Regions from separate parts of the Bacillus luti genome, predicted to be linked through region 2. Evidence: a T-box and tRNA genes for the amino acid it is inferred to sense, from the RefSeq annotation. Region 2 holds a T-box; the other regions hold tRNA genes.
What was found. The T-box of region 2 lies ahead of lysS (lysine--tRNA ligase). A T-box ahead of a tRNA ligase gene usually reads a tRNA of that ligase, here a tRNA-Lys.
Positions count from the first base shown of each region.

Region 1: it has a tRNA-Lys gene. The T-box ahead of lysS (lysine--tRNA ligase) is inferred to sense a tRNA for this amino acid. The anticodon was not compared.
Region 3: it has a tRNA-Lys gene. The T-box ahead of lysS (lysine--tRNA ligase) is inferred to sense a tRNA for this amino acid. The anticodon was not compared.

Region 1 covers NZ_CP040336.1:490,414-495,213, forward strand. The annotation lists rRNA gene EUC40_RS02485 (23S ribosomal RNA) at 1-731, shown strand, start outside; rRNA gene rrf (5S ribosomal RNA) at 833-948, shown strand; tRNA gene EUC40_RS02495 (tRNA-Val) at 953-1,028, shown strand; tRNA gene EUC40_RS02500 (tRNA-Thr) at 1,033-1,108, shown strand; tRNA gene EUC40_RS02505 (tRNA-His) at 1,118-1,193, shown strand; tRNA gene EUC40_RS02510 (tRNA-Leu) at 1,216-1,296, shown strand; tRNA gene EUC40_RS02515 (tRNA-Gly) at 1,326-1,400, shown strand; tRNA gene EUC40_RS02520 (tRNA-Leu) at 1,417-1,505, shown strand; tRNA gene EUC40_RS02525 (tRNA-Arg) at 1,509-1,582, shown strand; tRNA gene EUC40_RS02530 (tRNA-Pro) at 1,593-1,666, shown strand; tRNA gene EUC40_RS02535 (tRNA-Ala) at 1,682-1,754, shown strand; tRNA gene EUC40_RS02540 (tRNA-Met) at 1,775-1,851, shown strand; tRNA gene EUC40_RS02545 (tRNA-Ile) at 1,856-1,932, shown strand; tRNA gene EUC40_RS02550 (tRNA-Ser) at 1,950-2,042, shown strand; tRNA gene EUC40_RS02555 (tRNA-Met) at 2,071-2,147, shown strand; tRNA gene EUC40_RS02560 (tRNA-Asp) at 2,151-2,226, shown strand; tRNA gene EUC40_RS02565 (tRNA-Phe) at 2,236-2,311, shown strand; tRNA gene EUC40_RS02570 (tRNA-Thr) at 2,326-2,401, shown strand; tRNA gene EUC40_RS02575 (tRNA-Lys) at 2,412-2,487, shown strand; tRNA gene EUC40_RS02580 (tRNA-Gly) at 2,501-2,571, shown strand; tRNA gene EUC40_RS02585 (tRNA-Ile) at 2,582-2,658, shown strand; tRNA gene EUC40_RS02590 (tRNA-Asn) at 2,666-2,740, shown strand; tRNA gene EUC40_RS02595 (tRNA-Ser) at 2,747-2,837, shown strand; tRNA gene EUC40_RS02600 (tRNA-Glu) at 2,844-2,915, shown strand; gene EUC40_RS02605 (sigma-70 family RNA polymerase sigma factor) at 3,161-3,691, shown strand; gene EUC40_RS02610 (DUF4179 domain-containing protein) at 3,684-4,712, shown strand.
Region 2 covers NZ_CP040336.1:2,683,395-2,688,194, forward strand. The annotation lists gene EUC40_RS13740 (acetamidase/formamidase family protein) at 1-264, opposite strand, end outside; gene EUC40_RS13745 (cell wall hydrolase) at 421-849, shown strand; gene lysS (lysine--tRNA ligase) at 909-2,462, opposite strand; T-box leader at 2,546-2,802, opposite strand; gene EUC40_RS13755 (DUF2197 domain-containing protein) at 2,873-3,043, opposite strand; gene EUC40_RS13760 (SMP-30/gluconolactonase/LRE family protein) at 3,184-4,086, shown strand; gene EUC40_RS13765 (class I SAM-dependent methyltransferase) at 4,083-4,784, shown strand.
Region 3 covers NZ_CP040336.1:4,960,651-4,965,450, reverse strand. The annotation lists rRNA gene EUC40_RS25030 (23S ribosomal RNA) at 1-1,414, shown strand, start outside; rRNA gene rrf (5S ribosomal RNA) at 1,506-1,621, shown strand; tRNA gene EUC40_RS25020 (tRNA-Asn) at 1,631-1,705, shown strand; tRNA gene EUC40_RS25015 (tRNA-Thr) at 1,710-1,782, shown strand; tRNA gene EUC40_RS25010 (tRNA-Glu) at 1,807-1,881, shown strand; tRNA gene EUC40_RS25005 (tRNA-Val) at 1,887-1,962, shown strand; tRNA gene EUC40_RS25000 (tRNA-Tyr) at 1,979-2,062, shown strand; tRNA gene EUC40_RS24995 (tRNA-Gln) at 2,128-2,202, shown strand; tRNA gene EUC40_RS24990 (tRNA-Lys) at 2,208-2,283, shown strand; tRNA gene EUC40_RS24985 (tRNA-Gly) at 2,289-2,360, shown strand; tRNA gene EUC40_RS24980 (tRNA-Ala) at 2,371-2,443, shown strand; partial or broken gene EUC40_RS24975 (glycerate kinase) at 2,561-3,707, shown strand; gene rocF (arginase) at 3,917-4,800, shown strand, end outside.

The DNA of each region.
Region 1 (4,800 bases), 2.2 Mb from region 2:
GGATACCGCCCTGACTGTATTGAAATTCTAACCTACGGGTCTTATCGACCCGGGAGACAGTGTCAGGTGGGCAGTTTGACTGGGGCGGTCGCCTCCTAAAGTGTAACGGAGGCGCCCAAAGGTTCCCTCAGAATGGTTGGAAATCATTCGTAGAGTGCAAAGGCATAAGGGAGCTTGACTGCGAGACCTACAAGTCGAGCAGGGACGAAAGTCGGGCTTAGTGATCCGGTGGTTCCGCATGGAAGGGCCATCGCTCAACGGATAAAAGCTACCCCGGGGATAACAGGCTTATCTCCCCCAAGAGTCCACATCGACGGGGAGGTTTGGCACCTCGATGTCGGCTCATCGCATCCTGGGGCTGTAGTCGGTCCCAAGGGTTGGGCTGTTCGCCCATTAAAGCGGTACGCGAGCTGGGTTCAGAACGTCGTGAGACAGTTCGGTCCCTATCCGTCGTGGGCGTAGGAAATTTGAGAGGAGCTGTCCTTAGTACGAGAGGACCGGGATGGACGCACCGCTGGTGTACCAGTTGTTCTGCCAAGGGCATAGCTGGGTAGCTATGTGCGGAAGGGATAAGTGCTGAAAGCATCTAAGCATGAAGCCCCCCTCAAGATGAGATTTCCCATAGCGTAAGCTAGTAAGATCCCTGAAAGATGATCAGGTTGATAGGTTCGAGGTGGAAGCATGGTGACATGTGGAGCTGACGAATACTAATAGATCGAGGACTTAACCATATAATATGAAGCAATGTTATCTAGTTTTGAAAGAATATAAAAAACTTGTTGACTTTAAAAGTTAAATAAGTTACAATAATTCTTGTCTTAAATGAATACAGTCTGGTAATGATGGCAGAGAGGCCACACCCGTTCCCATACCGAACACGGAAGTTAAGCTCTCTAGCGCCGATGGTAGTTGGGACCTTGTCCCTGTGAGAGTAGGACGTTGCCAGGCAAATGGAGGATTAGCTCAGCTGGGAGAGCACCTGCCTTACAAGCAGGGGGTCGGCGGTTCGATCCCGTCATCCTCCACCATTTAGCCGACTTAGCTCAATTGGTAGAGCAACTGACTTGTAATCAGTAGGTTGGGGGTTCAAGTCCTCTAGTCGGCACCAGAAATCATGGCGGTTGTGGCGAAGTGGTTAACGCACCGGATTGTGGCTCCGGCATTCGTGGGTTCGATTCCCATCAGTCGCCCCATTTTTTCTTGAAATATTAATATGCGGGTGTGGCGGAATTGGCAGACGCACTAGACTTAGGATCTAGCGCCTTTGGCGTGGGGGTTCGACTCCCTTCACCCGCACTTTTAATTAAATAACTCATACATGTCTTGCGGAAGTAGTTCAGTGGTAGAATACAACCTTGCCAAGGTTGGGGTCGCGGGTTCGAATCCCGTCTTCCGCTCCAATTTTCAATATGACATGCCGGGGTGGCGGAACAGGCAGACGCACAGGACTTAAAATCCTGCGGTGGGTGACCACCGTGCGGGTTCGACCCCCGCCCTCGGCACCATATGCGCCCGTAGCTCAATTGGATAGAGCGTTTGACTACGGATCAAGAGGTTAGGGGTTCGACTCCTCTCGGGCGCGCTTTTATTAACGGGAAGTGGCTCAGCTTGGTAGAGCACCTGGTTTGGGACCAGGGGGTCGCAGGTTCAAATCCTGTCTTCCCGATATTCCCAAAAATATGGGGCCTTAGCTCAGCTGGGAGAGCGCCTGCCTTGCACGCAGGAGGTCAGCGGTTCGATCCCGCTAGGCTCCACTTATTTTAATATCATTTATGGCGGTGTAGCTCAGCTGGCTAGAGCGTACGGTTCATACCCGTGAGGTCGGGGGTTCGATCCCCTCCGCCGCTACCATAAAGGACCTTTAGCTCAGCTGGTTAGAGCAGACGGCTCATAACCGTCCGGTCGTAGGTTCGAGTCCTACAAGGTCCACCATTAGACGTTTATATCTCGGAGGTATACCCAAGTTCGGCTGAAGGGATCGGTCTTGAAAACCGACAGGCGGCGAGAGTCGCGCGGGGGTTCGAATCCCTCTACCTCCTCCATTTTTTTCTAAAGTAAATATTTTATCATCGCGGGGTGGAGCAGCACGGTAGCTCGTCGGGCTCATAACCCGAAGGTCGCAGGTTCAAATCCTGTCCCCGCAACCAAATGGTCCCGTGGTGTAGTGGTTAACATGCCTGCCTGTCACGCAGGAGATCGCCGGTTCGACCCCGGTCGGGACCGCCATTTTAATAAGGCTCGGTAGCTCAGTCGGTAGAGCAGAGGACTGAAAATCCTCGTGTCGGCGGTTCGATTCCGTCCCGAGCCACCATTTTGAAGTCGCAAGCCGACTTAGCTCAATTGGTAGAGCAACTGACTTGTAATCAGTAGGTTGGGGGTTCAAGTCCTCTAGTCGGCACCACTTTCAAAATGAGCCATTAGCTCAGTTGGTAGAGCATCTGACTTTTAATCAGAGGGTCGAAGGTTCGAGTCCTTCATGGCTCACCATTTACAATTTAATGCGGGTGTAGTTTAGTGGTAAAACAAGAGCCTTCCAAGCTCTGGTCGAGAGTTCGATTCTCTTCACCCGCTTTTCAATTATGGGCCTATAGCTCAGCTGGTTAGAGCGCACGCCTGATAAGCGTGAGGTCGATGGTTCGAGTCCATTTAGGCCCACCATAATTGTTCCGCAGTAGCTCAGTGGTAGAGCTATCGGCTGTTAACCGATCGGTCGTAGGTTCGAGTCCTACCTGCGGAGCCATATTATAGAGAAGTACCCAAGTGGCTCAAGGGGCTCCCCTGCTAAGGGAGTAGATCGCTAACGCGGTGCGAGGGTTCGAATCCCTTCTTCTCTGCCAGTAACTGGCCCGTTGGTCAAGTGGTTAAGACACCGCCCTTTCACGGCGGTAACACGGGTTCGAATCCCGTACGGGTCATACTAAAAGAGATAGCATAATCTGCTATCTCTTTTTTGTTGTGTAAAAGTGGACTTTGGATAGTCTGCTTTTTTTTTTTATGGATTTCTTGTATACTTTTTTCTATTTGAATTTCGGGTATCTTTTCTTTAATGCTGTATTTAATCATTGCAATAAATTGTAGAAGATTTATATATATGCACTTATTTTTGCAACCTTTTTATTCTCTCATTCGACTATATTAGTAAAGGGAGGAAGAAATAAAAATGGACATAGCCTATCTAGTAAAACAAGCAACAAGGGGAAATGATCAAGCATTTGAACAACTCATTACTTTTGTTCGTCCGAAATTATATCGAACAGCCTATTCTTATGTAAGAAATGAACAAGATGCACTGGATATATACCAAGAAACAATTTATGAAGCGTATCTTTCATTGAAAAAATTAAAAAAGCCCGAGAAATTTCAAAGTTGGATTACTAAAATTCTTGTTTTTAAATCCATTGATTTTGTAAGAAAATCCTCTAGACAATTTGTTGCGAATGATGAAATGTTTTCTAATTTATGTACGGAAGAGAGCATGAATAAATTAGAACAATCTTTGGATTTAATCGAGGCATTTAATTTTTTAGATCCTACTTACAAAACTATTATTTTATTAAGGTATTATCACGATTTATCTATTAAGGAAATTGCTGAGGTTCTTAATTCTCCAGAAGGAACGGTAAAATCTCAATTACATCGAGCAAAGCAAGCTTTACGCCCCATTTTAAAGGAGGGATATAGTTATGAATAAAGAAGAATTTAATCACCATATCAATGATATTCCTATACCAGAAGATCGGTTAATTCAAAGAGAAAAAACAGCCATGCTTCAAGCTAAGAAAAATGGATACCGTAGAAAAAAAACAATCAAGTATTCTAGTCTTGTTGCTTGTGGAATATGTGTTTCTCTCTTAGGTTTTGGATTCATTTCTCCTACTATGGCAAAGACATTATCGAGTGTTCCAGTTATAGGCCCCATTTATGCACAATTTAATGATATTGCTGCTGATAAAATCGAAAAGGATGAGCTGGCTACATCAATTGAGAGACAAGATAACCATAGTGGTTTAACGATGAAGGTGAAAGAAGCTGTTTACGATGGTGGACGTTTAGTGATCACGGTGGAATACAAAGGAGAAAATACTATTTCAAATAGCAATGAAGAGAAAGCTGGATTTAGTTATGTAACCATTAATGGGAAAGAGGTCAGAGCTGCAATTAGTTCTACTTCACAGAAGCCAAAAGGACGAAACAGCATTATTGAGCAGCATGAATTCACTCTGGCTAATTACGGTGAATTTGGTGATAAAATTGATGTTTCCGTCCATGGGAAAAATTTATTTGGACAAACAGGAACATGGAACGTAGCATTTCCTCTTACAAAAGTTGAAGATGAGATTCGTAAATTCACTCCTAATATAAAAACATTAACGAAAGATAATCTGTATGCATTAACAGTAAATCAAGTAACCTTTTCTTCACTTTCAACGAGGGTTGATTTGACCTTTGATTATCCAAAAGAAATGGAAGTTAATGATAGCTGGCCAGCACTTGATTATACTGTCACTGATGATAAAGGAAAAATTTACGAAGGAGTCAGCTTACAAGTTGGTAGCACGGGACTATACGGACACCATATTGTTTTAGCCCTTCCACCAATGGATAATCCTCCAAAATCCTTAACAATTGAACCTTCGTATCTTAGTGGTCTAAATGATACATTAAAAAATGGGGGTGCTCTAGATTTGAAAACGACTGTGTTGCTACAATAATTGAAGAGCTTTGCTAGGTTATTGACTGTTATTAAGTGATGGTATGTTAATTTGACGTGTATGAAAAAATATCGCTATCCAACTAAGA
Region 2 (4,800 bases):
AACGCCCTGCTCTGCAATTTCAATCTTTTCAATCGTTACAACTAATATATCACCAGGTTCGGCCCCTTTAATATATACAGGACCAGTCGCTGGATTAATTCGATTCCAATCTAACTCTTGAAACACCACATCTTCAGAATCAATTTGATTTTCAAAGCAATCATATGTTTCAAATACAAGGCGACTCCCAATTTCTACTTCCATACATGGTTTATTTTCTGATGACATTGCGTAAATGATATGTTCTTTTTGAATTCGATACATATTATCTCTCCCCTTTTATATTGGTCTACAATTACTAATTAGCTTTTTTCATAAAAGCTCCTTTTAATAATTAATGAATTTACATATAGAAAAGCACTTAGCTTATTTTCATACATACACTCTTTACTATAACAGGTAAAGAAAGGCGGTATCCTTATGCCTCTTATTCCATATAACGAAAGCGATGTTGACTTACTCGCTCGATTAATACGCGCTGAAGCTGAAGGCGAAGGTCGGCAAGGCGAACAACTTGTTGGATGTGTTGTAGTAAATCGTGTGTTTTGTGATTGTTTAGACTTTAAACAACTCCGTACCGTACATGATGCAGTATATCAAAGCCCAGGTGGATTTGAAGCTGTACAATACGGATATTTTTACCAACGCGCTCGTGAATCAGAAAAAGAAATCGCAAGAAAAGTTTTACAAGGTGAATGGCGCTGGCCAGCAAGATGGGCTCTTTGGTATTTCCGTCCAACTGGAGCTTGTCCACCTGAATGGTATAATCAGCCGTTTGTAGGACAGTTTAAAAGCCATTGCTTTTATGAACCACGTGGTGATGAATGTCCGAAAATGTATTCACGATAGTAAAATTTGCAACGCAAGTGCTTAGAAATTTGGGTACTTGCGTTGCTTTTCACTATGTTTTAGAAATCTAATAATGTGATTAATTTTTCTATGCCTACCACATGTATCAATAATGGTATACGAGGACCATTTGATTGATTCATAATGAGCTTATATATAATGGTGAATAATTGTTTTTGATTTTCTTTCATTATCTTTTTATCTTCATGATGACAAATCGAATACAATTGTTCCATTAAGTTAGAGTAATCGTTATTAGAACGAAGTGTTTTGCAAACTTCTACTAACCATCCTTTCTGCCTGTCATCTAATGTGTTGTAAAACTCTATATTTCTCTCTTGATTTACTGTAATTAATTTTTCAGATTGAAAGTTTCTAATCCAATATTCCACCCGATTACTTATTGCAATCATTTCAGGTAATGCATAACTTCTATCTGTTTTTTCTAATATACTTTGTAAAATAGATGAATCAAAATGTAATAATGGTAACGTTCCTGCTACTTGATTAAATTTCGGATATTCATTAACTCGGCTATCAGCTCTAGAGAGCTTCATTGCATCAAATAAATCTTCATTTTTGAGCATTTTATTTTTATAACTATCTTTTAATCGTTCATACTCTGTAAAATTGCGAATCACATCTTCATCAAGACCGATATGAAACGCTGCGTCTGGCCTATATTTTGCAAACATAAATAGAATCACTTCGGGCAAATACACTTTTAGCAACTCGCTAGGTGTAATACTATTCCCTAAGGAACTAGACATTTTTTCATGATTCCCTTTAATTCCAATGAAATCATAAGCAACGTAATGTGGAGCTTCACGATTGAATACTTCCCTCGCAATTTCCTTTGATACATTATAACTACCTGTTTCTGATGAATGATCTCTGCCGCCCGGTTCAAAAACAACATCCTCAATCATCCATCTCATCGGCCAATCGATTTTCCAATTCAGTTTCATTTTATTTGTATTTAATATTGATAATTCATTTTGATTTCCGCATTCACATTCATACCGAACTGTTTTCAATACTTCATCAAAATGTGTAATCGTTGTTGCATCTTTCCCGCATTTCTCACAATATAATGTAACCGGATAAAAATTCTCTCGTTCTTCCTCACTACACTCCCCAGTTTTAAAACTCATTAAAATATCATATATTTCTTTTCTTTTATATAAAGACTCTAATATATTTGCGTTATACCTTCCGCTTCTATACTCAGCGTTTTGATATATGAATTCCACTTCAATCCCAAATACTTGGAGCGACTTTTCAAACTCTTTTTCAAAATGCTCCGCATATGAGTTATGACATCCATATGGATCTGGAATATCACAGTATGGCATACCAATATATTTAGCAAAAGATGGATCAATATTTTTAGGGACTTTTCTAAACCTGTCATAATCATCCCATGAAAAAATGAAACGAGTCTTTTTCCCTAAATCTTTAAGCGCTCTTACAACGAAATAAGTCGTTACAATTTCACGGAAGTTCCCGATATGAACAGAACCAGATGGACTAATTCCTGAAGCGCAAACAAAAGTTTCTTTGTTTGGATGTTTTCTAATTAATTCATGTGCTACTTCATACGCCCAATGCATATACTACTCACCTCAATTATATTTTTGTTCTCACATTTTCATTTTTTTGCAATAAAAAAACTCCCACCCCCAAGATTATTCATCTTGAGGACGAGAGTTATTAGCTTCGCGGTACCACCTCAGTTTGTTAATATGTCACCATATTAACCTCTTCAGGTACGGCAAAATATGCTTATACCCTATCTCTATAACGGGAGAACCCGTCGCACCATCCCTAAACAAATTAGTTCCTTGCGCAGCTCCAAGTCTTTTTTCATTAAGATGTATACTGCTCTTTCTCAGCTACCAGAGCTCTCTGTACGTATTCTTTCTTAACTACTCTTCTCTTCCATGCCATTTTAAATATTAGTTTTTTTATATGATAATTTATAACACTTTTATTGTCAAACTTTTCTAAACAGAATATATAACTATCTAAAAAAATGCTTTATCGCTTCTAATTGAATTTTGTGGCTACACTCATCACAACAATATGCCCCTTTTGGTTTCTCTTTAAATCTCTTATATTTTTCACTACCTTCGTAAACACGAAATATGTTCTTACAAGAAAAGCAAACAATCTCATAAAACATCATATGCATTTTCCTCTCCGTGTTTATACACTTTTCAATAATTTTAGAAGATTGATTGTCTACCTTACAAATCTTAATATCTTCTTACTAAAGGTTTACCTCTATTTTTATCGAATTATATAAATATCTTATAAAACGAGGTGAACATCTTGTTCAGTAATATAGAATTAGTTTTGGATGCTAAAGCAAGTTTAGCTGAAGGACCATGTTGGGATGAGAAAAAGCAGCTTTTATATTGGGTTGATATTATGGAGAAAAAATTATGCATATATAATCCTACCGCTAATACGAACCGAGTAATCACTCTCAATCAACAAATTGGTTGTGTTGTTCCATATTTAGAGGACGTACTACTCTTAGCTATGGAAAACGGCTTTTATTCTATTAATGTATATACAGAAAAATTGACACATATTTTTGACCCTGAATCACATTTAATAGAAAACCGTTTTAATGATGGAAAATGTGATCCAGCTGGCCGCTTTTGGGCAGGTACTACAGATACATATGGTATTAATACTGCAGGTTCTTTGTATTGTTTAAATAATAATTTGAGCGTAGAGAAAAAAGTTTCACATGTAAATACATCAAATGGAATTGCTTGGTCACCCAACCATAAATACCTTTACTATATTGATACACCTACTAAAAAAGTGGTTCGCTATCATTATGATAAGTATACTGGAAAAATTCTCAATCCAATTGATGTAATCATTTTCCACGAAAATGATGGGCTACCCGACGGTATGACAATTGATGAAGAAGGTTGTTTATGGATTGCACATTGGGGAGGTTCAAAGATTACTAGATGGAATCCTTTAACTGGAGACCAAATATTAAGTATCCCAATTCCAGCGTTATATGTAACGTCGTGTACATTTGGAGGGCCTAATTTAACAGATTTATATGTTACAACAGCCAGAACAAGAATGACAGATGACGAATTAAAGGACTATCCACATGCAGGTGGTATCTTTCGAATTCAAACAAATATTAAAGGTTGTCCTACATATGAATTTTGCAATAAAAATATTGGAGCTGAAACAATATGAACCGTATCGAATACATAAGACAAGAAGAAAAGAAATATCACGATCTTTGCTATGAACAATATAAACTGTTTGAAGCTGGATCTTGGCTTAGCAAACCAGTTAAAACGGTGATGGACTTAATAGATCACTTTGCAGGACAAAAAAACTTGCAAGTACTTGACCTCGGCTCTGGCGTCGGTAGAAATAGCATTCCAATTGCACAAAAGATAAAAAATACTAGCGGTACTGTTACATGTGTTGACTTGCTTGATTCCGCTTTAAAAAAGCTACAAATTTATAGCAAAGAACATGATGTATTCGAGGTTATAAAAACAGAACAAGCAGCAATTGAAAACTACTATATTGCCTCTAACACTTATGATTATATCGTTGCAGTATCCAGTTTAGAGCATGTTAAATCAGAAGAAGATTTAACAAATGTGCTCCATTCTATGAAAAAAGGTACAAAGACTGGTGGTATTAATTGTTTAATTATTAACTCGAACATACAAGAAATTGATTTAAAAACGAATGAAGAATTAGATGCTTTAATTGAAATTAATCTTTCAACAGAAGAAATGATAAATACTTTAAAAAGCATTTATAAGGAATGGAAAGAAATAAAAGTTGAAATAAAAGAATTAGCTTATGATATAGTTCGAAATGAAAGACATATTCAATTAAAAACAAATGCGATTACATTTGTCGTTCAGAAATAAAACTTTAAAAGTCATC
Region 3 (4,800 bases), 2.3 Mb from region 2:
TGTGCACGTCCAAGCAGTTAGGCTGATAAGTAGGCAAATCCGCTTATCGTGAAGGCTGAGCTGTGATGGGGAAGCTCCTTATGGAGCGAAGTCTTTGATTCCCCGCTGCCAAGAAAAGCTTCTAGCGAGATAAAAGGTGCCTGTACCGCAAACCGACACAGGTAGGCGAGGAGAGAATCCTAAGGTGTGCGAGAGAACTCTGGTTAAGGAACTCGGCAAAATGACCCCGTAACTTCGGGAGAAGGGGTGCTTTCTTAACGGAAAGCCGCAGTGAATAGGCCCAAGCGACTGTTTAGCAAAAACACAGCTCTCTGCGAAGCCGTAAGGCGAAGTATAGGGGGTGACACCTGCCCGGTGCTGGAAGGTTAAGGAGAGGGGTTAGCGTAAGCGAAGCTCTGAACTGAAGCCCCAGTAAACGGCGGCCGTAACTATAACGGTCCTAAGGTAGCGAAATTCCTTGTCGGGTAAGTTCCGACCCGCACGAAAGGTGTAACGATTTGGGCACTGTCTCAACCAGAGACTCGGTGAAATTATAGTACCTGTGAAGATGCAGGTTACCCGCGACAGGACGGAAAGACCCCGTGGAGCTTTACTGTAGCCTGATATTGAATTTTGGTACAGTTTGTACAGGATAGGCGGGAGCCATTGAAACCGGAGCGCTAGCTTCGGTGGAGGCGCTGGTGGGATACCGCCCTGACTGTATTGAAATTCTAACCTACGGGTCTTATCGACCCGGGAGACAGTGTCAGGTGGGCAGTTTGACTGGGGCGGTCGCCTCCTAAAGTGTAACGGAGGCGCCCAAAGGTTCCCTCAGAATGGTTGGAAATCATTCGTAGAGTGCAAAGGCATAAGGGAGCTTGACTGCGAGACCTACAAGTCGAGCAGGGACGAAAGTCGGGCTTAGTGATCCGGTGGTTCCGCATGGAAGGGCCATCGCTCAACGGATAAAAGCTACCCCGGGGATAACAGGCTTATCTCCCCCAAGAGTCCACATCGACGGGGAGGTTTGGCACCTCGATGTCGGCTCATCGCATCCTGGGGCTGTAGTCGGTCCCAAGGGTTGGGCTGTTCGCCCATTAAAGCGGTACGCGAGCTGGGTTCAGAACGTCGTGAGACAGTTCGGTCCCTATCCGTCGTGGGCGTAGGAAATTTGAGAGGAGCTGTCCTTAGTACGAGAGGACCGGGATGGACGCACCGCTGGTGTACCAGTTGTTCTGCCAAGGGCATAGCTGGGTAGCTATGTGCGGAAGGGATAAGTGCTGAAAGCATCTAAGCATGAAGCCCCCCTCAAGATGAGATTTCCCATAGCGTAAGCTAGTAAGATCCCTGAAAGATGATCAGGTTGATAGGTTCGAGGTGGAAGCATGGTGACATGTGGAGCTGACGAATACTAATAGATCGAGGACTTAACCATATAATATGTAGCAAATGTTATCTAGTTTTGAAGGAATATATGTTTAAATTTCTTCTTGACATTTCCTTGGAAATGTTGATAATGATAAAAGTCTGGTAATGATGGCAGAGAGGTCACACCCGTTCCCATACCGAACACGGAAGTTAAGCTCTCTAGCGCCGATGGTAGTTGGGACCTTGTCCCTGTGAGAGTAGGACGTTGCCAGGCTAATATTATTCCGCAGTAGCTCAGTGGTAGAGCTATCGGCTGTTAACCGATCGGTCGTAGGTTCGAGTCCTACCTGCGGAGCCATTATGCTTCCATAGCTCAGCTGGTAGAGCACTTCCATGGTAAGGAAGAGGTCACCGGTTCAAGCCCGGTTGGAAGCTTGGGAATAGGTTTAAAACTTTTTTGGCCCGTTGGTCAAGTGGTTAAGACACCGCCCTTTCACGGCGGTAACACGGGTTCGAATCCCGTACGGGTCACCACTTTTGGAGGATTAGCTCAGCTGGGAGAGCACCTGCCTTACAAGCAGGGGGTCGGCGGTTCGATCCCGTCATCCTCCACCATATATATTTAAATGTCGGAGGGGTAGCGAAGTGGCTAAACGCGGCGGACTGTAAATCCGCTCCTTCGGGTTCGGCAGTTCGAATCTGCCCCCCTCCACCATTTTCTTTAAAATAACCTGAGAGGGTTTATTTTTTTGAAAAGATAACCATACTAGTAAATATTAATGGGCTATAGCCAAGCGGTAAGGCAACGGACTTTGACTCCGTCATGCGCTGGTTCGAATCCAGCTAGCCCAGCCATTTACGAGCCATTAGCTCAGTTGGTAGAGCATCTGACTTTTAATCAGAGGGTCGAAGGTTCGAGTCCTTCATGGCTCACCATTTTCGCGGAAGTAGTTCAGTGGTAGAATACAACCTTGCCAAGGTTGGGGTCGCGGGTTCGAATCCCGTCTTCCGCTTAATTACTAAGGGGCCTTAGCTCAGCTGGGAGAGCGCCTGCCTTGCACGCAGGAGGTCAGCGGTTCGATCCCGCTAGGCTCCATCTAAATAGAGAAAGCTTACATCATATGATGTAAGCTTTTTTTGTGTTTAAAAAGACAACCTTCGTATTTGTCGTTTACAATGAAGAAAATGTAAAAATAAAGGGTGAGGGATAATTGTGAAAGTTGTCATTGCATCTGATTCATATAAAGAAAGCTTAAAAGCTATTGAAGTATGTGAGGCCATTGAAAGAGGTTTTAGAGAAATTTTTCCTAAAGCAGAGTATGTAAAAATGCCAATTGGAGATGGAGGAGAAGGAACGGTTGATTCACTTGTGGATGCTACAGGGGGAAGAATTATATCACTTCATGTGACAGGACCGCTTAGAGAACGTGTACAAGCCTTTTACGGTATGTCTAAGGATAATAAAACAGCGTTTATTGAAATGGCAGCAGCATCAGGATTACAACACGTTCCGATTGAAAAAAGAAATCCACTTATTACAACGACAAAAGGGACAGGAGAACTTATATTTACATGCGCTAGAACAAGGGGCTGAGCATATTATTTTGGGGCTCGGAGGAAGTGCGACAAATGATGGTGGAGCAGGTATGTTGTCCGCTTTGGGAGTCAGGTTTATAAATGGAGAGGGGGAAGTTATAGAGCCATCTGGAGGAACATTACATTCGATTGCAACAATTGATTTTTCGCGAATGGATTCACGTTTAACACATATAAAGATAGAAGCGGCATGTGATGTAGACAATCCGTTAGTTGGAATAAGGGGAGCATCTTTCGTATTTGGGAGGCAAAAGGGTGCGAATCTAGAGATGATGAAAGAGCTAGATGAGAATTTAAAGCATTATGCGAATATCCTTAAACAATACTTATCTTGCGACGTATCTAAAATGGCTGGTGCAGGAGCTGCAGGAGGAATGGGAGCAGCTGTTATTGCAGTGTTAAAGGGAAACTTGCGGAGGGGAATTGAAATTGTATTAGATTATACAAACTTTGATAAGCATATAGAAGGTGCGGATTTAATTATAACTGGTGAAGGTAGAATAGATGAACAAACAGCATATGGAAAGGCCCCTGTAGGTGTTGCGGAGCGCGCGAAACATTTTCATATTCCTGTGATTGCTATTGGAGGATCTGTATCTCCGAATTATTCGGCAGTTTACGAAAAAGGAATCGATGCAGTATTTAGTGTTACATCGAGTCCGATGACATTAGAAAAAGCATATAAAGTAGCAGAAGAGAATATCGAAATGACAGTGAAGAATATTGCAGCAGTGTGGAAAATAGCATCGAAAAAACACTTCTAAATGTAGGAGTGTTTTTTATTATTATTTAATAATAGTAATGGTAGTTGTTTCACTAAGTTAATTTTATACATATAATAGTCTTAAAATTTGGATTCTTCCTTCAGTATAAGTGAATAAAATGTATATCCATGCAGAAAAATGTTGAGTTGAGTCAGACTATATAAAAGATTTAAAATATTTAGTGAAGGCATAAAAGGGGGATACTATCTATGAAAAAAGAAATCTCGGTTATTGGAGTTCCAATGGATTTAGGACAGATGCGTCGCGGGGTTGATATGGGACCGAGCGCGATCCGTTATGCAGGGGTAATTGAAAGAATTAAAGAAATTGGATATGACGTTAAAGATATGGGAGATATATGTATAGAGAGAGAAAAAGAAGTAGATGAAAATACAAAGTTAAGAAACCTTACACAAGTTGCAACTGTATGTAATGAATTAGCGAGTAAGGTGGATCATATTATAGAAGAAGGTCGTTTTCCACTTGTATTAGGCGGTGACCATAGTATTGCTATCGGTACGCTAGCTGGTGTAGCGAAACATTATAAAAATTTAGGTGTTATTTGGTATGATGCACACGGTGACTTAAATACTGAAGAAACTTCACCGTCTGGAAATATTCACGGTATGTCACTTGCAGCAAGTTTAGGTTACGGACATCCCGCACTTGTAGACTTATACGGAGCGTACCCAAAGGTGAAGAAAGAGAACGTTGTAATTATCGGTGCACGTGCATTAGATGAAGGAGAAAAAGACTTCATTCGCAATGAAGGCATTAAAGTATTCTCAATGCACGAGATTGATCGTATGGGTATGACAGCTGTTATGGAAGAAACAATTGCGTATTTATCTCATACGGATGGTGTTCATTTATCATTAGATTTAGATGGTCTTGATCCTCATGATGCACCAGGAGTTGGAACACCTGTAATTGGCGGTTTATCTTATCGTGAAAGTCACTTAGCGATGGAGATGTTAGCAGAAGCTGATATTGTTACATCTGCTGAGTTTGTTGAAGTAAATACAATTTTAGATGAGAGAAACAGAACAGCAACAACAGCAGTTGCTTTAATGGGTTCTTTATTCGGTGAAAA